DNA from 3 places in the Sutcliffiella sp. NC1 genome. Region 1 is predicted to be linked to each of the others. Evidence: riboswitches for the same ligand, from Rfam matches in the RefSeq annotation. Region 1 holds a riboswitch; each other region holds the start of a gene.
The links. A riboswitch is a leader RNA that binds a small molecule or an ion and turns the genes downstream of it on or off. The one in region 1 is predicted to bind S-adenosylmethionine.
Positions count from the first base shown of each region.

Region 1 (7,666 bases):
TTTTGATGGACAATTAATTGGGCAAGCACGACTGGCTCCACCTCGTAATCAGCGATATCTTCTTTCTTGTAGCCTCGTTTTTTTGCTAAAAATGTACGTGCTTTATGATACTCCTCATTACTAAGTAGCTCTATTTCCTCCTGGACCCACGGTTTTCTCCGTTCCATCCTTTCGACCTCTTTTAATTGAACCAAAAGCCATTCCTTTAACTTTTCCAACCTATTAAAGAATTTGAGAGAAGTGTCAGTGGAATAAAACCTTTCTTGTATTTGTTCAGCAGTTACAATTGGCTTCCCTCTAAAGATAATACTCTTGAATTGCATCCCGGCTTCTTCAAGCGACTTTCTGTAGGACTGGATAGCCTCAAAAAATTGAGTGGACGCTTTGTATCGAATGCTGGCAACCCTTGTGCGATAAGTAGGGGTATCATCAGCTGTTAATATATATTCCAATTGGTCGTACGGATTTTCTACATGAAACTCGTCGCTTAGTCGATGGTCTAAATATTCCTGAAAAGTGACCTGCTGCATATTTTCTTCGCCAAGTTCCGGTAGTACGTTAGATACGTAACTATTAAACATCGTATTTGGAGAAAATAAAATAATTTGGTCGGCATTGAGATTTTCTCGATATTTGTAAAGTATATACGCAATTCGTTGAAGGGCAGCTGAAGTTTTTCCACTACCTGCAGCACCGTGAACGATGAGAAGTCTTCCGCGATCATGACGGATAATGCGGTTTTGCTCCTGTTGAATCGTCGCTACGATACTGTGCATATGTTTGTCAGTACCTTTTCCGAGCACTTGCTGGAGGATTTCGTCTCCAATCGTAAGACTCGTATCAAACATCGATTGAAGGGTGCCGTTTTTGATTAAGTATTGCCACTTTTTCTCTAAAACGCCTTCAATCTCGCCACCAGGTGTAACGTACTGAGCGGGACCGGGTTGGCAATCATAATACACACTCGCGATCGGCGCTCTCCAGTCGTAAACGAGAAAATTATCGCCAGTTTCATCTGTAAGGGTGGAAATACCTATATATACTTGCTCTGAAGCGGGCGAGTCGTCTTCTTTAAAATCAATCCTTCCGAAGTAAGGAGATTTCTGCATACGACGTAAAGTGTTGAGCCGCTTCGATGCATGCCGATGTGTGCTTTGACTAACAGCGAGCGCTTGAGCCTCTTGGCGCAAACCGATAATTGTCTCCAAGTAATCATCGAACGAATCCGTATTCACTTTCACCTCATCCCAAAAATGTTTACGAATATGAATCACTTCGTCCCGATGCTGAGAAGTCCTTTCCTCCAACCGACCAACTTGCTCTCTTATCATTTCTATCACACGTCTCAATCGATCTTGCTCCAGTTGAAACTCTGAATTCATCATACACATACACTCCTTCAATAAACGTGGACGAAGGACAGGTTCCTCGTCCACACAGATATTGGAAATTTCGGACGAGGAAACAAGTCTTTCGTCCATGAAAATAAAATTTTTAAGTATTATTGCTTACTGTAATTAACGAACCTCATATGTTGACTTGCGTGATCAAGTAAAGCTTCTCCTTAATATTATCTGTAAATGTTTGTATTCATTCCTACTCTACAAAAACTGAAAATTTATCTTACACACTCACTCCTTAAAAAAGTTTTAAAAAAGAGTTGACTAAAGAATAAATTACATTGTATAATTATAGTAGGGTAATTACGCTTAGTTGAATAATCTTGAGTCTATCTATACTAATTTAACATAAATAAACCGTCCGTTCAATGGATTAGAAATAAAAAAAGCAGTATTTAACGTTTTAAATGTTAAATACTGCTTTTTTGTGAGTGGAGAAAACTTTTCTACTTTTTCTCTAAATTGGAACGCTACTTTTAGCAGCTTGAAGATTTAACTTTTTTCCATTTCACGAAATTTATTAGTTGGATAATCCATATTAAAAGAACAATAACGACAAAAAGGTAACTTACGATTAGCCCCCACAATGGAACTGTATATGTCCCATAAACTAAATGATCCAAAACGATACTTCCAATTATAATAAAACCACAATAGGTGAACGAGTTTTTTAGTAGTTTAGCAGAACTTTTCCATGAATCCTTTAGAAATGTGGCCACTACTTGGATTCCTCCGCAAATAGAAACGATGGCAAACGCCAATTTAAAGAGAAAACGTTCTTCTCCGTTAACGAGGATAAAGAAGCCTAAGCCAAATAATATTAGTCCAGCTATAAAATATATGTACTTCTTAAATCCTTCACTTTCTAAAAAACCTTTCATGATTGCCTCCTAATTGTGGGCAGTGGATAGGTTTACTATCCGTGTATTTAAGCGCCCATAATAATAATACACCCTATATTTTAACAAAGTTGATGGTCAGGATGAGAGGAGGAAATAGTGAATTTTCCAAAAAAAGTGTGGACGAGGGACCTGTCCCTGTGTCCACCTCCCTGTGTCCACCTTGAAGCATCATCTTTGTATTGAAAGCGAGTTTTTCATTATACTGACAGGTAGAGTGCTAATTTCGGAAAGTAGGGTAAAAATGCTATTTTACATAACAGCGATCCTCGTTATTTTGCTTGACCAGCTTTCTAAAAATTTTGTTCGGGCCTACGTAGAACTCCATGAAAGATTTACTATCTGGGGAATACAGTTTACGCATATCGAAAATAGTGGGATGGCAGGAGGGTTGTTTCCGGGTAATGCGCGGCTTTTTGGAGTTGTAGCAGTGTTGTTTGTCATATTTGTTTTATACCTTCGTAAAACGGAAGACATGAAGGGACTGCTTATTGATTTGAGTTTTGGATTTCTCGTCGGTGGGGCAATCGGAAATGCGATTGATCGATTTTTGTTTGGAACGGTAACAGACTTTATTGTTCGTTCTGGCGGGGTTCTGAATATAGCCGACCATGCGATTGAGCTGGGGGTGATTCTGCTTATTATACATTTTGTTGTTAGTTGGTTGAGGCAGAAGGGGAAAGCATCCTCATCTCCAAGCACTCAAAAAGAAAGTGTTGACAAATAATAGAACTTCATGTAAATTAATTTTATTCAGAATATTCAACTATTCCAATACGGATTCCTTCGGATATTCACGAATACAAATTGCACCAACGAATATAATTAATTAATAACAATTAAATAACTATTTTTATTCTTATCCAGAGAGGTGGAGGGACTGGCCCGACGATACCTCGGCAACAGACAGATTGTACTGTGCCAATTCCAGCAAGCTATATGCTTGAAAGATAAGAAGAGAGTATTGAACTATTTACATTTGCCCTCTTCTTTTTTTAGAAGAGGGTTTTTATTTTAGCCAAAATGAACCGAGAACTCATTAGCAACCTATTAATAAACAAGGGGAGATTATATGGCAAAACTTGAAGAGTCAAAAGTGAAACATATTTTATCAACTTTGGAGAGCTTGGAATTTGGAACGATTGAAGTTACCGTCCATAATGGGCAAATTACTCAAATCGATACGACGGAAAAGAAGCGTTTTTCATTGCAACAAACGACACCTAGTAAAAGTGAGAGAACCTATAAAAATAGTAAATAGTTTGCCGATTAGACGACTAAAGGCATCTTTATTTTCAAAGCGTTTTAAAAATAACGTTTTGGATAAAGATGTCTTTTTTTATGAAATTTTTGAATAGAGGAAAGGAGGCGGACAGCGAAAAGAAAGGATGATTAAGGTAGTTTTAGTCAGGTAGATTTAAAAGCAAAAATACTCGAAAAGGGAGCGAATTATTATGACAAAGAAAAGAATTTATTTAAACGCATTTGATATGAACTGTGTAGGGCATCAGTCACCAGGTTTATGGACTCATCCGGAAGATCAATCTCACCGTTATAAGGACAGCGAATATTGGATTGAACTTGCGAAAATTTTAGAAAAGGGTCGGTTTGATGCTATTTTTCTAGCAGATGTATTAGGTACGTATGATGTGTATCAAGGTTCTAGAGATGCTGCTATCCGTCAAGGTACACAAACTCCTGTTAACGACCCATCTCTTGTTGTCCCGTTAATGTCAGCGGTAACGAAGCATTTAGGGTTCGGGGTTACTGCGTCGGTAACCCATGAGCATCCTTACACATTTGCTCGTAGAATGTCGACGCTAGATCATATTACAAAAGGTCGAGTTGGTTGGAATATTGTAACGTCTTATTTAAAAAGTGCGGCTGTTAATATCGGATTAGAGGATCAAATTAATCATGATGAGCGATACGATATCGCTGAGGAATATTTACAAGTTTGCTATAAATTATGGGAAGCTAGCTGGGAGGACGACGCAGTTTTACGAGATAAGGTGAATCGGATTTTTGCTGACCCAAGTAAGGTTCACGATATTAACCATGAAGGAAAGTATTATAAAGTTCCTGGTGCACACTTATGTGAACCGTCGCCACAAAGAACACCGGTGCTTTACCAAGCAGGGACTTCGACTAAGGGAAGAGCTTTCGCTGGGAAACATGCCGAGTTAGTCTTTATTGGTTCACCGACAAAGAACGCAGCTAAACAGTCTGTAAAGAAACTACGTGAAGAGGCAATTCGCTCCGGCAGAGCACCTGAGGAAATAAAAATACTTGCTTGTATTACTCCAATTGTTGGCCGAACGGAGGAAGAGGCTTTTGAAAAATTAAGAGAGTACAAAAATCATATAAGCGATGAAGGTGCACTGGCGCTTCTTGGTGGCTGGACCGGAATTGATTTTTCAGAGTATGGTCCCAATGAGAATCTTAAATATGTAAAAAATGATGCCATACAATCTACGGTGGAAAACTTTACGAAAATAGATTCAGATATTAATTGGACGATAGATGAAATTAAAAAATACACCGGAATTGGAGGGTTAGGACCAGTTACAGTTGGAAGTCCAAAACAGGTAGCAGATGACTTGGAGCACTGGGTGGAAGAAACCGGAGTAGATGGGTTTAACATCGCCTACGCGATTACTCCAGGCACCTTCGTGGACTTCGTAGAGCTAGTTGTCCCAATCCTACAAGAAAGAGGAGTAGTCCGAAAAGAATACGAAGGCGACACATTAAGAGAAAACCTATTCGGCAAAGGCGATCAACTACCACCACACCACCCTGGAAAACAAGTGGGTGGACAGAGGGACACATACCATGGACGGAGGGACAGGTCCTGATGCGACCCCCAAAAGTTAGAGTTTTTATTATGCAGCTAATTGGCTGGTATGGATGCGGAATTGAACCGGACTCATGCCATCCAATTTTTGCTTAATGCGTTTATTGTTATAGTAATCTATATATATATCAATCTTCTCTTTTAATTCTTCAAACGAACACAACGGCTCTCCGTGATACATTTCTTGTTTTAGTATGCCAAAGAAGTTCTCCATTGGAGAATTATCCAAACAATTCCCTTTTCGAGACATACTTTGAAATATCTTATTTTCTTTTAGTGTTTTAACCCACTTTTTGTGTTGATATTGACATCCTTGATCAGAGTGAATAGTAGTTCGATACTTTGAATCTTTTACTATGTTTATTGCCTTCAAAAGAGGCTTCAACGTAAGGTCTAATGTTGGACTAGCTCCTATCTCGTAGGAGAGAATTTCCCCATTAAATAAGTCCATGATAGGGCTAAGATAAAGTTTAACACCATTCGTACATTTAAATTCCGTAATATCAGTAGCCAATTTTTGATGGCATACACTTGTTTTAAATCGTCGATTTAAACGATTTTTAGCTACCTTTCCAACATTCCCCTTGTAGGAGTTGTACTTTCTAGTCTTTCTACTAAACTTTATACACTTAATCCCTAACTTGTTCATGATACGCTGTACAGCCTTATGATTAACCTTATATCCTTTGTTACGTAATTCTAATCGAACACGACGGTACCCAAAATTACCCCCATGCTCATTGAATATGGATAGAATCAAATCCTCTAGTTCCTGCTTTGGATTTTCCTTTTCCATTGCTTTTATATGATAATGGTAAGTGGATTCTGGAATACCCACTCTTACTAAAACATCTTTTAATTAGGTTTCTTTGAGTTCGAATGATAACGCTGCTTGTGCTTTTCGAGATAGCCTTCCGGATCCATCTGAAAAGCTCTTAACTTTTTTAGATATTCTACCTCTAAACGTAGTAGTTCGTTCTCTCTTTCTAACCTTTGTTCATTCGTCATTTCTTCTTGTTTTTTCTTATTTTTAGACATGGGAGGCCGTCCTTTTAGTTTATTCAGGCCTTCCAATCCACCTCCAACAGTGACAGCTCTCATCCACCTAGATACGGTAGTTGAATTAGTAATACCAAAGTGAAGGGCGGTTTCCATAGCTGAAGAACCTGTTCTCTTCATAAAGCTTAATACATCTAGCTTGAATTGAACAGTATATGTTTCTGTATTCTTTCTATTTACTAAACCTTTTTCACCAAATTTTTCATAGGACTTAATCCACCTATGGATCAATGATTTTGATTTAATGCCATACTTATTTGCCAGAGGTCGGATTCCGAGTTTACCTTCTTGATACTCCTTAACAACCATTTTCTTTAAATTTTCACTATATTTCCTTGTCAACCGACTCACCCCAAAGGTTAGATTTTGACTCTAACTTTTGGGGTTCACCACATCCCACGTCCACACAAATATTGGAAAAAAACCATGTACTGTACTCGATTATGCCGACGAACATCATCAAATATATATGCTAAAAAGACCTTGTAGCGCGGCTGCGGGGTCTTTTTTTTGCACATAAGTAAACAGTAGCGAGATAAATGCCTATGTTCCGCGATTCCGACGCGCTAGCTGACCGGAGATAATATCATAAAAGCGACTACACGATAACCTAGATAGAGCTTTAAAACTCCTAAAATGTGAGCGCTTTAAAAATTGTTTTCTAAAACTAGCAGCAATTTGTTAAAATGAACAATGAACGTAAATCCAAATTAGAGGTAATTGCTATGAAACCTTTTACAAACTATATCCAATTTAATAGAGACAAATGGGCTGAACTACGTAATAAAACACCATTGCTGCTATCAGAGGAAGAATTAGAGAGTATACGAGGGATAAATGAAGAAATCTCCCTTCAAGAAGTGGAAGAAATTTATTTACCGTTGACACGTTTAATTAATTTAAAAGTAAAAGCGTCTCAGCAATTGCAAGGAGCAACTAATTCATTTTTAGACTATAAAGCGAAAAAAATTCCTTTTATTATTGGAATCGCAGGCAGTGTTGCGGTTGGAAAAAGTACCGGGGCGAGGGTAATTCAAACTCTACTATCACGTTGGGACAATCATAAAGAAGTCGGTTTAGTGACAACGGATGGTTTTTTGTATCCGAATGCTACGTTAGAAAGCAAAGGATGGATGAGTCGTAAAGGGTTTCCCGAAAGCTATGATACTCAAAGATTAATAAAATTTTTGATGGATGTGAAATCTGGTAAACCGAGAGTCGAGGCGCCGTTATACTCACATCTAACGTATGACGTACTGTCTGATAAAGTAGAGATTATTAATAATCCAGATATATTAATTGTAGAAGGAATCAACGTTTTGCAAGTTAGTAAATCACATTCTGTTTTTGTTAGTGATTTTTTTGATTTCTCCATTTATATAGATGCGGATGTACGGAATATAAAAAAATGGTACATTGAAAGATTTTTAACGTTACAAAAAACAGCTTTTCAG
Region 1 covers NZ_CP115153.1:4,479,370-4,487,035, reverse strand. The annotation lists gene helD (RNA polymerase recycling motor HelD) at 1-1,382, opposite strand, end outside; gene O1A01_RS23060 (hypothetical protein) at 1,877-2,281, opposite strand; gene lspA (signal peptidase II) at 2,544-3,026, shown strand; SAM riboswitch class I at 3,156-3,256, shown strand; gene O1A01_RS23050 (YezD family protein) at 3,372-3,560, shown strand; gene O1A01_RS23045 (LLM class flavin-dependent oxidoreductase) at 3,754-5,154, shown strand; gene O1A01_RS23040 (IS3 family transposase) at 5,182-5,991, opposite strand; gene O1A01_RS23035 (helix-turn-helix domain-containing protein) at 6,009-6,554, opposite strand; gene coaA (type I pantothenate kinase) at 6,938-7,666, shown strand, end outside.

Region 2 (7,666 bases), 890 kb from region 1:
CCAACTGCTGTTACTCCGTTTTTAGAAGGTGTTGTGAAACAGTTAAAAACAACAGACGATCAGGCAAGGGCAAAAGAGCTGTACGATATCGTTAAAGCTTCTAACATTTATGATGAAAAGCTTCAAATGTATAAAACATCAATGAGTATAGCGGAGGAGCCTTTAGAGCTTGGACGAGCGAAGTCGTTTACTCCAGGATGGTTAGAAAACGAATCGATTTTTTTACACATGGAATATAAGTATTTATTAGCAACGTTGAAAGCTGGATTAATAGATGAATTTTTTGAAGATATGAAGACCGCGCTTATTCCGTTTTTAGACCCAGCGGTGTATGGAAGGAGTCCATTAGAAAACTCCTCCTTCATCGCAAGTAGTGCTAATCCGAATCCAGCACTACACGGTCGTGGCTTCGTTTCGCGTTTAAGTGGATCCACTATTGAGTTCATGAACATGTGGTTTGTAATGATGGTTGGAGAAAAGCCGTTTTTTGTTCAAAACGGTGAATTAGTTTGTCACTTGTCTCCAACATTACCAAACTGGTTATTTGATGAAAATGGTGAAGTAACGTTCACGTTTCTTGGTCATACCGAAGTAACATATGTAAACAAGAACAAGGGTAATACGTACGGGGGAGATGGTGTTTCACCGACATCAATGGAACTCGAGCTAATAGATGGAACGAAGAAAAAGGTAGAAGATAGCAAGGTAGTTGGAGAGCTAGCTGTTTCCATTCGTAAAGGGAAAGTACAAAAAATTGCAGTGGAATTGAAATAAGGAGTTATTATATGACGATTTTACAGGGGAAGATTGCTTTAGTTACTGGTGGTTCAAGAGGTTTAGGAAAAGGTATTTCAACTATACTAGCAGAAGCAGGAGCAACAGTTATTGTTAACTATGCACATAATACTACGGCAGCGGAAGAAACTGTTCAAATTATTATGGATGCAGGTGGAAAGGCGATTGCTATTCAAAGTGACATAACAAATGAAGAAGCTGTGAAACAACTGGTGGTAGAGGTGAAAGAAAAACTTGGGGGAACGATAGACATCCTTGTCAATAATGCTACAGGACCACAACCGGAGTTATCATTAGAGGAAATCACGTGGGAAGATTATTTGGACCAATTAAACTTTTTTGTCAAAGCACCTTTGTTTCTACTTAAAGCAGTATTACCTGGAATGAAGGAAAAAGGAGAAGGGCGTATTATTAATATAGGTAGTGAAGTAATAACGTTAGGCAATCCTAATTTTTCATCTTATGTTACTGCAAAATCTGCTCAACTTGGGATGACTCGCTCATGGGCAAGTGAGTTAGGCCCGTTTGGAATTACTGTTAACATGTTAAATCCAGGATTTGTGCCAGTCGAGCGGCATGAGGGAATAGATGCAAGTGGATATGCTAAAAATGTTCCATTAAGAAGAGTGGGACTGCCTAGTGACATTGCTTCAACCGTATTGTTTTTAGCATCCAATCAATCAAAGTTTATAACAGGTCAAACCATTACGGTCAATGGTGGGAATACGTATGGTATATAACTAGAATGCTTAAGGCATGAGAACTAAACGTTTTCATGCTTTTTTGTTTGTTATGGAGACGGAACTTCTCACATTATTTTAACTATCCCTTATTAAAGGACCTAAACTAACATTTTCGGAGTAATAAAAATATGTAAAAAAAAATGCAACTTTTCCCCTTTAGCCGTCATCTACATAGTAGAATCAAAAAGAAAGAGGAGGTGAGCCGTGTTGAATGTTGTGGATCGGTTACGAGCTGGTGAGGAATCAGCATTAGTGGAGTTAATGCAATTGTATGGAGATTATTTAACACGAACCGCGTACTTGTTAGTTAAAGACCGCCAATTATCGGAGGAACTTGTTCAAGATACATACGTTCTAGCATATAAAAGAATCGATCAGCTGCATGATAATGACAAAATAAAGAGCTGGCTCACTTCCATTATTATGAACCTGGCCAGGTCACATATGAGAAAATGGAGCTTTAAAAATGTATTATTAACTTTTGATTCTACCCCACTAATGAGTAAAGGTTCGCCAACAGACGAACTGGAACAAAAGCTACTAAATGTAATGGATAACAAGCTGATTTACAAAGAAATTCAAAACTTATCCTACAAGTATAAAGAAATAATCGTCCTATTTTATTATAACGAATTGAAAACGAACGAAATTGCCGAGTTGCTGAAAATGAAAGAAAACACGGTGAAGTCTAGGTTGAAAAGAGGCCGTGTTCTATTAAAGGAAAACTTATTAAAAGGAGGCTATGAACATGGGTAGAGAGAAAGTGTTGATGAAAAAGAAACTTGATGAAGAGCTAAACGATGTGACATTTACTAGACAAAATCAAGTTCTTTTAAAAATAGAGAAAAAAAGTTTTCGAGAGAAGATGGACCTATTATTAAATAAAGATATAGAAATAAACATCATTCCTGTATCTCTTGCTATCATGCTAATCGCCCTTCCACTGAGCTACGGAATCGTTAAAAATAGTAACGTGTCAGAGAGAAAAATGATTGAAATTGCTGGAAGCTATTACTGGGAAGACGAGTTAGAAGGGAGGCTGAAAATCGATGAAGATTAAATTGAAGGTAAAGCATCTGTTAATAACAATAGTAGTATTCTTGACAGTGACGCCGTTGTTGTTTATTTTCATTAAGCCTCAAATAGAATACGTAATTACTGATTATAAAATTAGAAACGGAAAACCAGTAGAGAAAAGTCAGGTCGTTTATTTACTGGACGAAGCGGAAATTTTTAAAGGGTCAAAACTAGCGCTTATCCGAAACTATGTGATGGAATATTCTAACACAGGATATGATGTGCTCGTTGGTCCACATATGTACCAAGTTAACTACGGTTACGAAGGCGAAAAGCTGTCTGAGGAAGAAAGAATGCATTATTTACAATTTTATTTAGAGGAAGCCCCGATTGATGGATACTATACGGAAGCTGCGAAACTAGTTATTGAATACTATATTAGAGTCGGAAATGAAGAGAAGTCAGAGCAACTAATAAATGATACGCTAAACAAAGTGAGTGAAAGCTATTACCTCGATGAAGTGTATTTGGAGCAGCTTAAATGGTATGTGACGTTTCGCCCGCTTGATGAAGTGGAGCAATTCATCAAGTTGTTAGAAGGTAAAATAGAAACTAACAATTATATGTTAGGAGAGCTAGCGAAATTAGAGGCGAAGGCATATATAGCCGAAGGAAAGTATGAAGTGGCATTATCGAAACTTTCAGATCGAATTCGTCAGTCCGATGAAATGGTAGCAGGACTAGAAGAAGATATAGAGGATGGTTTTGAAGCATATAATCCTGGGGATGAGCTTCGTACATTAGAGGCTTCCCTTAAAAAAAGTTTTGATAATGGAGAGCTCGTTGTTGGCTCTATTGCGGGTAAAATAGCGCGCTCTGATGGTAGCCCTGTTGCGGGTGCCGTCGTTATATTAAGAACGGAACATAATGCAGGGTACGGAATGCGGTTCAAAGATGAACTTTATCAAGTATATACAGATAGTGATGGAAACTATCAATTTCCACAAGTTATGCCAGGGCGCTATCAACTGTTTTTAGGGTTACAACTAGAACAAGTTGATGGATGGGCAGTCGGAAATCGGAAAGAAACGTGGGTGCACGTAAAAAACGGCGAGCATACGAGTTATGATATGACCTTGAATCCGTTAATTGAAGTCCAGTCACCTATAAACGACGAGAAAATTACAACAGACGAGATAACTTTTCGTTGGGATAGAGTGGAGGGAGCTGACTATTACCAATTAAATATCGGATATTCCTTTGACGAAGGTAGTATAATGAGCGGCTCGTTAAAGGGGGATATTCAAGGGGAAACGATTACGATTTCAACAGAAGAATTATACAATCGAACAATTGGAACATATTACGAAGATCCAGATCATCCAACAGATCCGCGTTCAATCCTTGCCTTATCGAATCCAAATATTCGTATTCTCTGGTCAGTAGATGCCTTTAGAGAAGATGGGGAATTTATTACTAGAAGTAGCGGCTACAGATTAGATGAAGAAAGGATCGGAAACTTACCGTTCTTTTACTTGCAGGACCGAGAGCTAACAGAAGCAGATGAGCAATTGTTAGATTCGAAGTGGGAAGAAGCATATGAAACGTATGAAAAAAGCTATGCGAGCAACCCAGATGACCTTCATAGTTTACGGATGTTGTATAGGTTAGCGGAAGTGAAAAAGGAAGGTAAATATTTAATCGAACTAGCGGAAAAAACAAAAGATCCACATATTATTTTTGAAGTAGTTCGCCAATATTATCGCGTTGGTAATTGGGGCGAATATATGAAATGGTACGAAAAGTACGAGGCTGTTTCAAATGGCGGAGAAGATGCTTTTGAACTTTCCATTCACGGAACGGTTTTAATGACACTTGGAAAGTATGAAGAAGCTAGAAGCGTGTTTCAGGAAGCAATGAACAAGGATAACTACAATATGTACGTAGGTAACTGGATTGCACTAGAACTACTAGACAATAACCAGTTTGCAAAAGCATTAGAAGTAGCTAAAAACTATCCAGAAGAAAATATTTACGAAACGAGCACAGACTGGGAATCACTCTTAAAAGATATGCAGCAAGAAAGCAAAGGGAAGGAACAATACGTTCAAACTCTACAAGAGGTCATCCAATTTGTACTAGAAAACGACGAGAAAAGCTTAAGCGAATGGAGACAATCTACAGACTACCAAGAGATGAGAAAGTACATTTACCAATTAGGAGAATTATATATAAATAAAAAAAGGTAAAAAATAATGTGTGGACAACGGGACAGACACCGTGGACGGAGGGACAGGTCCCACGTCCACACAGAAAATGGAAAATATGGGCGGGGGAATAGGTTGGAGACGACTTTCGTAAATGCCTACAATTATCCCACGTCCACCATGTCGCGAAGCTCTTTTTCCTATAAAGGAGAAGGAGTTTTTTTGCCTACAAAAAATAGTGAAATAGCATTTTTTTCTCTAAGATGACATATAGTAAGAACCATATAGGTCTAACTACTTCTGACGATTAATGTCAGATTGGTGCTCTCATAGGGAAATCAGAGGATTAAGATTGGCTCTAGCATAAGTGTTTTTATCATGCTAGAATAATAAATTTCCAATATATGTGTGGACAAGGGACCTGTCCCTATGTCCATAACTTTGAAAATTTGAAATATTTTATTAATTGTTTGACAGGGTAAATTTGGCTGTGTTATATTCGTATTAACTTAATTAAACATAGCGACAATGCGTTAATTGAATAAAGTATTTCTTATCAAGAGTGGTGGAGGGACTGGCCCTATGAAACCCGGCAACCGATTTTCTTTTTTAGAGAAAACACGGTGCCAATTCCTGCAGAGTATTTACTCTGGCAGATAAGAAGAGATGGATGATATTTAAAACCCTCTTCTTATGAAGTGGGTTTTTTATTGTTTAAATAAGTCGCTATGTAAGGCAGGTTAGTAAAGAAGGTGGTGAAAGTTATAGGAAGAAAAGAAACTGACACTAGTTAGCCAGGTGACAAAAGGAAAGTCAAGTTCTTCATCCGACCAAAAAAATAAGGAAAGAGGGATTAAATAATGAAAACAAGAAAGAATGGGATATTTCTAGCTATAATACTGAGTATTTCCATCGGTTTACTTAGCGCTTGTGGTCAAACGGCAACTGGAGAGAAGAAGTTAGAGAAAATTAGGCTTGATTATGCTTTTTATTCACCAACGAGTTTAGTTTTAAAAGAATTTGGATGGTTAGAAGAGGACCTAAAAGATGAAGGCATTGAAGTGGAGTGGGTTCAAAGTCTTGGTAGCAATAAAGCGCTAGAATTTTTAAATAGTAATAGTATTGATTTTGGTTCAACGGCGGGTGCAGCTGCACTTATTGCAAAAGCAAACAATGCTCCGATTGAGTCCGTTTATATTTATTCGAAACCAGAATGGACGGCGCTCGTTACACAAGGTGAGACCGAGCTAACATCAGTCTCTGACTTAAAAGGGAAAAAGGTTGCTGCAACGTTAGGAACAGATCCACATATTTTCTTACTTCGTTCACTAGCTGACGCTGGATTAAAGCCGACAGACGTTGAGATCGTCAATTTGCAGCATGGAGACGGGGCGTCTGCGTTAGTATCTGGTCAAGTAAGTGCTTGGGCAGGGTTAGATCCACATATGGCAGTACTTGAAGTGAAGAATGGAACAAGTTATATATATCGGAATACAGAATTTAATACGTATGGAACGCTAAACGTACGTACGGATTTTGCCAAAAACTATCCAGAACATGTGGAAAAAGTAATTGAGCTTTACGAACAGGCGAGAGCTTGGACAATCGAAAATCCAGAAGAAGCGGCTAAGATTCTAGCAGAGCAAGCCCAGTTAGACGCTGCGGTTGCCAAACTACAACTATCAAGAAATGATTTTTCTAATCCAATTCCTAGTGAGGTTCAAGTGAAGGCTCTTATTGAAGCGGGAAAAGTTTTACAGACTAGTGGAATTATTGACTCGAACGTTAACGTTGAAAAATTGGCGACCGAACTCATTCAATCCACATTTGCTACAAATGTCATTAAATTGGAGGATGAATAATGGCACAACAATCAGGAAGTAATTATGTAAAGCCACTTCGTTCGACTTTTAGAGTACGGTTTCCTATTCAACGAATTCTTCAAGCTTCTAAGTCTGTTTTTATTGGTAGCGTTCTTCCTATTTCACTAGTAATCGCTTGGGAGGTATTGAGTAGAGTAGGAGTTTTTCCTCCTCATTTACTTCCAGCTCCTTCCTTAATTATTCAAAAGATAGTGTCAATGATTCAGGATGGGAGTTTATGGGGACATATTGGCATTACGTTAACAAGAGTTTTTGCGGGCTTTTTGCTTGGAGCGGTATTTGCAATTTTGCTTGGAGCGATAGTCGGCTTTTATAAACTAGCGGAGCAATTGCTCGACCCAATCCTTCAAGCATTTCGCTCCATCCCATCATTAGCCTGGGTTCCACTATTTATTTTATGGTTGAGCATAGGAGAGACTTCCAAAATTACATTAATAGCCGTTGGAGTGTTTTTTCCGGTGTATTTAAATATTGTTAGTGGGATTAAAGGGGTAGATCGTAAGTTAATTGAAGTGGGGAAAATATATGGATTTACTACTTACCAATTAATTAAAAATATAATTTTGCCTGCATCACTTCCTTCATTTTTAGTTGGTTTAAGAAGCGGATTAGGTCTAGGTTGGATGTTTGTCGTTGCGGCCGAGTTAATGGGTGCAAGTAGTGGTCTTGGCTACTTATTAGTATTTGGTCAAAATATGAGTTCTCCCGATCTTATCATTGCAAGTATTATCTTATTTGCTTTAATTGGGAAAATATCGGACGCATTGTTAAAGGGCGTGGAAAAGAAAGCGTTACATTGGCAAGATAGTTTAACGAACCAATAGGGGGTGAAGGCGTGCTTTTATCAGTCAAAAATAGTAGTAGAAAATTTGATAATGGAAATGTTGCTTTTACGGATGTAAGTTTTACGGCTAATAGTGGAGAAATTGTCGGCTTACTCGGAACGAGCGGATGTGGAAAAAGTACTCTTCTTCGTACGATATCTGGCCTTGATAAAGGGTATACAGGCAATATTTCTATT
Region 2 covers NZ_CP115153.1:433,968-441,633, forward strand. The annotation lists gene O1A01_RS02200 (hypothetical protein) at 1-774, shown strand, start outside; gene O1A01_RS02205 (SDR family NAD(P)-dependent oxidoreductase) at 786-1,535, shown strand; gene O1A01_RS02210 (RNA polymerase sigma factor) at 1,743-2,294, shown strand; gene O1A01_RS02215 (hypothetical protein) at 2,287-2,598, shown strand; gene O1A01_RS02220 (carboxypeptidase regulatory-like domain-containing protein) at 2,588-4,804, shown strand; SAM riboswitch class I at 5,313-5,425, shown strand; gene O1A01_RS02225 (aliphatic sulfonate ABC transporter substrate-binding protein) at 5,623-6,624, shown strand; gene O1A01_RS02230 (ABC transporter permease) at 6,624-7,469, shown strand; gene O1A01_RS02235 (ABC transporter ATP-binding protein) at 7,481-7,666, shown strand, end outside.
Region 2: it holds a riboswitch for S-adenosylmethionine, as region 1 does, so the genes downstream of both, O1A01_RS02225 (aliphatic sulfonate ABC transporter substrate-binding protein) here and O1A01_RS23050 (YezD family protein) in region 1, are expected to answer to the same signal.

Region 3 (7,666 bases), 2.2 Mb from region 1:
AGTTTATGGAACATAGCAAGTTGCTGCTTAGCTACTACCCCTTCTACCGGGTATCGCCGACCATTGATAACGATTAGCTCATGAAAATTGTCTGGAAGTAAATGAAGCGACAAAAAAATTAGTCACACATACTATGACATTTCTATTTTTTTAGATATAATTACTTTCGTACTATTTAATAAAGGTGGTCACCATGACAAAGTGCCTAGACGGTGTATATTCTATTATTCTATACGAATTAACTAAACTAGTTGATGAGTATTATCGTTGCCCTGACCCTTGCATTAGGAATGAAATATATAAAGATATTCTTCTTTTAAGTGAAGCTGTTAACCAAGACTATTAGTTTTGGTTTTCTTTTTTGCTTGGCGTTTTAATTTTACATACTATTAATCTACTTCACTTTTTCATAGATAAATGTTGATTTATATGCCAACATACTTCCATGCCCTATCATTCACTCTAGTAAATGCATACTCTATCTTATGAAAATAAGGGAGGTTAAAAAATATGCAAGAAAATATCATCAATACTATTAGACAGTCTTTACTAGATAGTCTTTCTACTCTCACTCCTGGACATTATATTACGATCGTGGATGAAGAAGGCAGAACAAGGACATCTAGAGCTAGTGAAGAGATTTTACACCCAGGAGAAATTGGTGTTGTGTTTTGCTTACCTATTATAGGAGCGCCAACGAGAAGATTACCCGACGTCAATTTAGGACGAAACCAATACGTTAGGGCTTTTTGTGGATTAACGACAATTGATGTATTCTGTAGTCAAAGAATAAGTGGTCCTCCGACACGAACGGTTTCGATGAGAACAGGGGAGTTTTTCGTTATTACTTGTGAACGGTAAATAAGATTATACAAAAAACAGGAGGCTAGCATTCGCCTCCTGTTTTTTTAGACATGTAATCTAAATTACTCCGCTAACCACCAGTTTTTTATGTTATAAAAACCGTTACTTGGGTGAAACTCAAATCCTCCTAAGTTAATTGGTAGTGCATAATGTACGTTTGGATAGTATAAAAATGTATACGGTTGGTCTTCCGAGATTTGTTGGTATAGTTCGTGTAAAACTTCCAATCTTTTTTCATCATCTAAGATTTTTACGTTTTCCTCTAGTAATTGATCAACCTCTGGATTACTGTGTTGTGTATAGTTCAACCCTTGTTCTCTATGTTTGGAGTGGAAGTAATCCGTTTGATCTGGGTCTACCCCTAAACTCCATCCATTAATACATGCATCGTACTCATGTGCCATGTTTGCACTTACAAATGCGCTCCACTCGAGCACTTTAATGTTCACTTCAATACCAACTTCTTTTAATTGTTCTTGCGCAATTACCGCGATTTGTTCACGGGCTTTATTACCTTGGTTCACATTTAGTGTGAATTCGAATTTCTCTCCATCTTTATCAAGAATGCCATCTCCATCTGTATCTTCCCAACCCGCTTCCGCCAACAGAGCTTTAGCTGCTTCTAGGTCGTAATCAAATACAGGTACATCTTCCGTGTAAGACCAACTAACTGGACTTGCTGTAGAATTCGCTAGCTGACCATCACCTTCTAACACACTTTCAACAATTACTTCTCTATTCAAAGCGTGGGTTAATGCTTGACGAACTTTTTTATCTTGAAATAACGGATTTTTTTGATTCCAGCCGATATACGTATACGACAATCCAAGGCCAGATTGCAACTGAATGAGTCCTTGCGCTTCTAAATCTTGTGCAAGCATAAGGTCTTCTGATTGAACAGCAATGTGATGAATATCTCCTGTTTGCAGTTGAACCATTAACGAGTTCGCATCTGGAACAATTTTGTAAACGATAGAATCAAAATTAGGGCGACCGTCGTAATAGTCTTCATTTGCTTCTACTTTTATGTACTCTCCATCTTTCCATTCAACAAACGTGAATGGACCAGTTCCAATCGGCTCTTTCGTGTTAAATGGATGTTCCGCCAAATCGCCAATCGGCACATCTTCTAAAATATGTTTCGGTAAAATGTGATAACTCATCGTTGACAAAAATGGTGCATATTTTTCTGTTAGTGTAATTTGTACTGTATACGGATCAACAGCCTGTATGTCCTTAATTTGTTCAAAGTCAGATGCACGCGCACCTGCGTAATCGTCATGTAGTGGAATGCTATATGTAAATACAACATCTTCTGCGGTTAATTCTTCACCGTCATGAAATTTCACCCCTTCTTTCAAGTGAAAGGTCCAAGTTAAGCCATCTTCCGAAACATCCCAGTCCTCTGCTAAGTCTCCTTCAAACTCTAAACTAGTATTTGTTTTTACTAATCCGTTAAAAAGAAAACCCTGAATAGCACTACTTGTTGTATCAACGGAATATAAGGAATTAAAAATAGTAGGTGAACCGGTGCTTCCGATAATGAAGTCTCCACCATTAACAGGGTCCCCACTCACATTTTGGGTACCCTCATTTACTGTTCCAGTGGCACATCCAGTTAAAAATAAACTCATCGTAACTACTAAACTAGCAATACTTAAAATAATTTTTTTTGTATTCATGTAAAAATCCTCCTTCTGTTCTCCTCATTAAGATGATTTCAAAAAATAAGTTTAACGAATCCCCTCCTCTTAATAAGTAAAACGATATGTTTACTTGGTTTATTAGTAACAGACACCTACTTTTTTACCGATCTTCTTCCAAACAAAAAGCCCCTTTTCTAAGCAATAGAAAAGAGGCACATTTATGTAAAAGTCCGTACCTCTTATCTCTCAGAAAAATAGTATCTTTCTGTTGGAATTAGCACCGTGTCACAATGGAAAATCCTAGGCTACTAACATAATTGTTAGTTGCCCCATCTCACAATGGTATTACGACCGGTTGCCGGGCTTCATCGGGCCAAATCCCTCTGCCTGCTCTCGATAAGAGTGTCATATTAAGTTGCTTTATTATATTAATACAATAAAAACAAAAATTCAACCTATTATTATAAAATTAGGAAAAAAGAAACAGTTTGGGACAGAGGGACAGGTCCCTCGTCCACACATTTTTTGGAATTTAAGTAAGAATATATGCAAATCATCTTTCTTGCTTCATGATGTATAATCTCTAAATGAGTGCAAACAATAGTATTTACCACTTCAAGAATGAAAAGACTGAACTGTACCATAAGTACGAACTCAGTCTTTATATCGATTAATTTGCAGGTATTAAAACCGTATCAATGACATGTATAACACCGTTCGAAGCCTGAATATCCGGTTTCACAATGTTGGCATTATTTACACGTGCTGGATTAAGAGAGAAAGTTACTTCTTTAGTAGCAAGTGTTTTTGCCTTCATTCCTTCTTTTAAATCACGTGACATGACTTTACCAGGTACTACATGGTATTGAAGAATTGTTGCTAGGTCTTCTCTTTCTAATAATTGCTCAGGTGTTACGTTTAATTCTTTTAGCAGTTTTTCAAAAGCCGCATCAGTCGGTGCGAAAACGGTAAAAGGACCATCACCTTTTAGCGCGTTCACTAATCCAGCCTTTTCTAAAGCTGCTGCTAATGTTTTAAACTCACCTGCTTCTAATGCTGTATCAACAATGTCTTTCGTAGGTGCAGGATTCTCAGCTCCTAATGCACTAGTAGATAAGGACATTACCATTAATACAACTAATAAACCCATAATCAACTTCACTTTCTTCATATTTCTTACCTCCTTTTTATTTACATCTACTATCCGTTACGCTTTTATGATGCGTCACACCCCATGTATGTATTCTCCAATGTATAGTATTTTGATTAGTCGTTATTTTTATCCAAAGAAATTTCCTATTACAATTGGACAGGATCGTCAAGCACACACTTTTAGTAATGCTACAAATATATGCGTGCACGCAAATCCATCTCAAAAACGTTGTACTCTTTATCAAATATATTTTTTCCTAATAACTAATTGTTGTTATAATTAACTTAAACAATATAGTTTAGGAGATGCCATTTATGAAGCCCCGAGTTACTGTAATTACTTTAGGTGTAGATAATTTAGAAAAATCTTTGGTTTTCTATCGTGATGGTCTTGGCCTTCCCACAAATGGCATAGTCGGTGAAGAATTTGAAAATGGCGCAGTTGCTTTTTTTGAGTTACAACCTGGATTAAAACTTGCCATTTGGAATCGAAAAGATATTGCTCATGAAGCAAAAGTTACCTTATCTGCACCAAGCACTACCGAATTTACTTTAGGTCACAATGTTAATAGTAAAGCCGAAGTTGACGATATAATGGAACAAGCAAAACAGGCAGGAGCAACTATAACTGATCCCGCACACGACACTTTCTGGGGTGGATATTCTGGTCACTTTCAAGACCCAGATGGTCACTTATGGGAAGTAGTTTGGAATCCTCAATGGGATACAATTGAGTAACCTTAAGACCATTAAGAACAAAAGGAGAAATATTATGGAGAAAGTTAAAGCAATCGTTTTGTTTAGTAGGCAAGATAAACCACGTAAGGTGTTTAAGACTATGGCAGAAGCACAAAGGTACTGTGTAGAAAATATGATATGTAATCAAGGTTGGGTTACACGTAGCTTAGAAACAGGGCAGAGGTTTTATGAAGCACAGAATGGTGGTTACACAATTAGCCACAACGGTTATGAGGGGCACGGAATGTATGTGAGATGGGCTAAAGTGAAACCCGAAGTGTTGGAAAGAAGAAATAGGTAAATCTGCAATTTTTACAGAAAAATATTAGTATTTGCTAAAGGAGGTTCCCTCTTGAATATTTTAGTTTTAGGTGCAACAGGACGAGTTGGAAGTCTAATAGTTACATATGCTCTTCAAGACAATCATCGTGTTACTGTAATAGTTCGCACCCCCGAAAAAATACAAATAAACAATGATAATTTAACGATCATTCAAGGGAATGTGTTAAATAAAGATGATATCGTCCGGGTAATGCATGGAATTGATGTAGTTATTAGTGCACTAAATACGGATGGCAACGACACTCTATCTGAAAGCATGCCACTAATTATCGAGGCAATGGAAAACGAGAGTATTAAACGAATGATAACGGTTGGAACTGCAGGTATTCTTCAAAGTAGAACTACCCCTAATACTCTTCGTTATCTATCAAGTGAATCAAAGCGTAAGTCAACCCGTGCAGCAGAAGAACATCATAAAGTTTACGATATCCTTAAAGAGTCAACACTCGACTGGACCATTGTTTGTCCTACGTATTTACCGAACGGAGAAAAAATAGGTAAATATCGTGTAGAACGTAATTATTTACCGGAGAACGGGGCTGAAATTTCTGAACCGGATACAGCTGAATTTACATATAACCAGATTGAATCAAGCGATTATATTAAATCTCGTGTAGGTATCGCCTACTAATGTATGATTGACTGAACAGGAAACTCGTATACACAAATAGCGGAAACACACCATATAAAGCGAGTTTCCGCTATTATTTAACCACATCCACCACGTTGTTGAACCTTAAACTCTATCTTTCATTAAGAACTTTAAGTAAGAACGAGTTCATACTTCGATTCATTTTAATAAATTCAATAAAGTTAAATCCCTCTGTAAAAATAATTACTTCGATTTTCTTTCCGTTTTTGTCTTCAATATAAAGAGCTTGGTTTAAAACAAATGCAGTTGAACCACCTTTCGCTCCGAAGTGTGCATACTTTTCTCGGTTGGAAGTATGTAGCTCCATTGGCCACTCCATTATTTCACGGAGAATGCCTTCTCCTCCTGGAAGAGTTGCCTTATCATTAGAAATCGCTTCCATTACCTTTCCATAGTCTTCTACTGTCGCGTTTGGTAATCGGTTAGACCATATTTTTTGTAGCTCCATTGGGATGGAAACAGTACCATCGAAAAATGCTGCCTCCCCCTTCTTCAATACGTTATGAATCTCCCAAGCAAGCTCTCTGTATTCTTCTAGCGTTATAGATTGAAGCATTTCCTCTAATTGTTGATTGCTCAAACCTCCACCATGCTGATCATTTATATATTCTGAAGCTAACAAAGATGCCACGATAGGAAAAACAGGGTCGTGATTTTCCAACTCTAACTCCTCTACGACTCTATTAATGGACGCTTCACCTAGCTTTTCCAATAGAAAATCGGTATTTGCATTGGAACTATATCTAATCATTCCCTTTGCTACTTCCTGTAAACTGACTTCATTGTTTACGACTTTTCCAGCTTCTCGCATTTCGTTTAGCCAAGCTGGATGTGCCCCACCATCTGTATTAGCAAGATGAAATTTTTCTAGCTCATCTAACGGAATACGTTCTTCCGAATCAATGGTGCCCTTCACCACTTCATTGGCATACGCAATCGCAACAATTGTCTTTACAACACTCGCCAAAGGTCGTTTAACATCGCTCTCCTGACTCACAATCACTTCGCCATTTACACTTACATGCATAGAAGCTAATTCCGGGTTGTTTTTTATGTAATTTTCTACATAGTTGGGATCGTCATGAAATAAGTAAAAAGCTCCACCAGCAATAAAAAGTAGCACAATGCCAGCGATAATAAGTCCTCTTTTTGTGTAGGTAGATTTGTCGGTAAGAAAGCTGACAACTATAACAAAAATAATAGGAATCAACGGGGGAATAATTAAAAATTCAATTGCAAGTACTGCTAGTAAAACGGAAGAGGTAACTAAAATGGCTTGAGTAATTTTCCATCTCGTTCTATTTTTACGAGATAATAGCGGCAATGTGTGTAACAAAATAAACCCAACAAACACAATCCATAAATAAAGGTACATAGTAAATATCCTTTCTCATTAGTTTCGAAAAAAAACATGCCTTTCTGGAGATCTTGATGTCGTGAGGTTCAGTTCAAAGGAGTCTGCCATGGAGGAATGCCACCTAGAATAAGTTTTTGCACAAAATATTATACCATGAACAGAGTGGGTTTTCCGTAAAATGGAATAATTCACTCGATAAAGAACAAGCCTGCCCCTGACCGAATACACCTTTATCGGTCAAGTGACAGACCACAATGATTTCATATTTTGATTCGAAAAATTTATTGAGAAACTATTTTTATCCGATTCTTCCTCTGCCTAACCAAAGTTCCGAACATTTTCGCCATTGATTACTGTTTCTTACCCATTATGCAAAATGTTTAATGGCTGTAGCAGATTCTGCTGACGAAAATATAGCATCTCCATATAACAAATCCCTTAGACTTTTACCTTAATTACAATTACATATTTTTGACCAAAAGCAGAGAAGAACTTTTAAGAATAGAGGGTAGGACACGTAAAAGTTGAGAGTATTGATGAGAGTTTTATTATAATGTTACATAAGAGATACTCGTAACCTATAAAGATAATAGTTTCATAGTAAAAATTAGCAATAAAAATACACACCCCCATTTTCTAGGAGGTGTGTTCTTATCTGGGGATTTTTTCAGGAAATTTGTATAGAAAAATATTCTTAATTTAACTAAATAAGTAGATGCATAAATAATGCAATAATTGGAATTGCTATAATTGTTCTTTGAAAAAAGATAATTACAAGTTCCTTTGCAGTAATCGGAACACCTGTAGCTAAGATTATTACTGCAGTCTCTGCAAAGAAAATAATTTGAACTAAGCTTAATACAGCAATAAAAAATGCAGCCCCAACACTTACCCCTGCATCAGCAATTAATAGCA
Region 3 covers NZ_CP115153.1:1,754,029-1,761,694, reverse strand. The annotation lists gene O1A01_RS09030 (hypothetical protein) at 194-346, shown strand; gene O1A01_RS09025 (hypothetical protein) at 511-861, shown strand; gene O1A01_RS09020 (peptide-binding protein) at 927-2,546, opposite strand; SAM riboswitch class I at 2,747-2,913, opposite strand; gene O1A01_RS09015 (fasciclin domain-containing protein) at 3,181-3,681, opposite strand; gene O1A01_RS09010 (VOC family protein) at 3,978-4,400, shown strand; gene O1A01_RS09005 (hypothetical protein) at 4,435-4,701, shown strand; gene O1A01_RS09000 (NAD(P)-dependent oxidoreductase) at 4,753-5,373, shown strand; gene O1A01_RS08995 (serine hydrolase) at 5,486-6,769, opposite strand; gene O1A01_RS08990 (YjiH family protein) at 7,455-7,666, opposite strand, start outside.
Region 3: it holds a riboswitch for S-adenosylmethionine, as region 1 does, so the genes downstream of both, O1A01_RS09020 (peptide-binding protein) here and O1A01_RS23050 (YezD family protein) in region 1, are expected to answer to the same signal.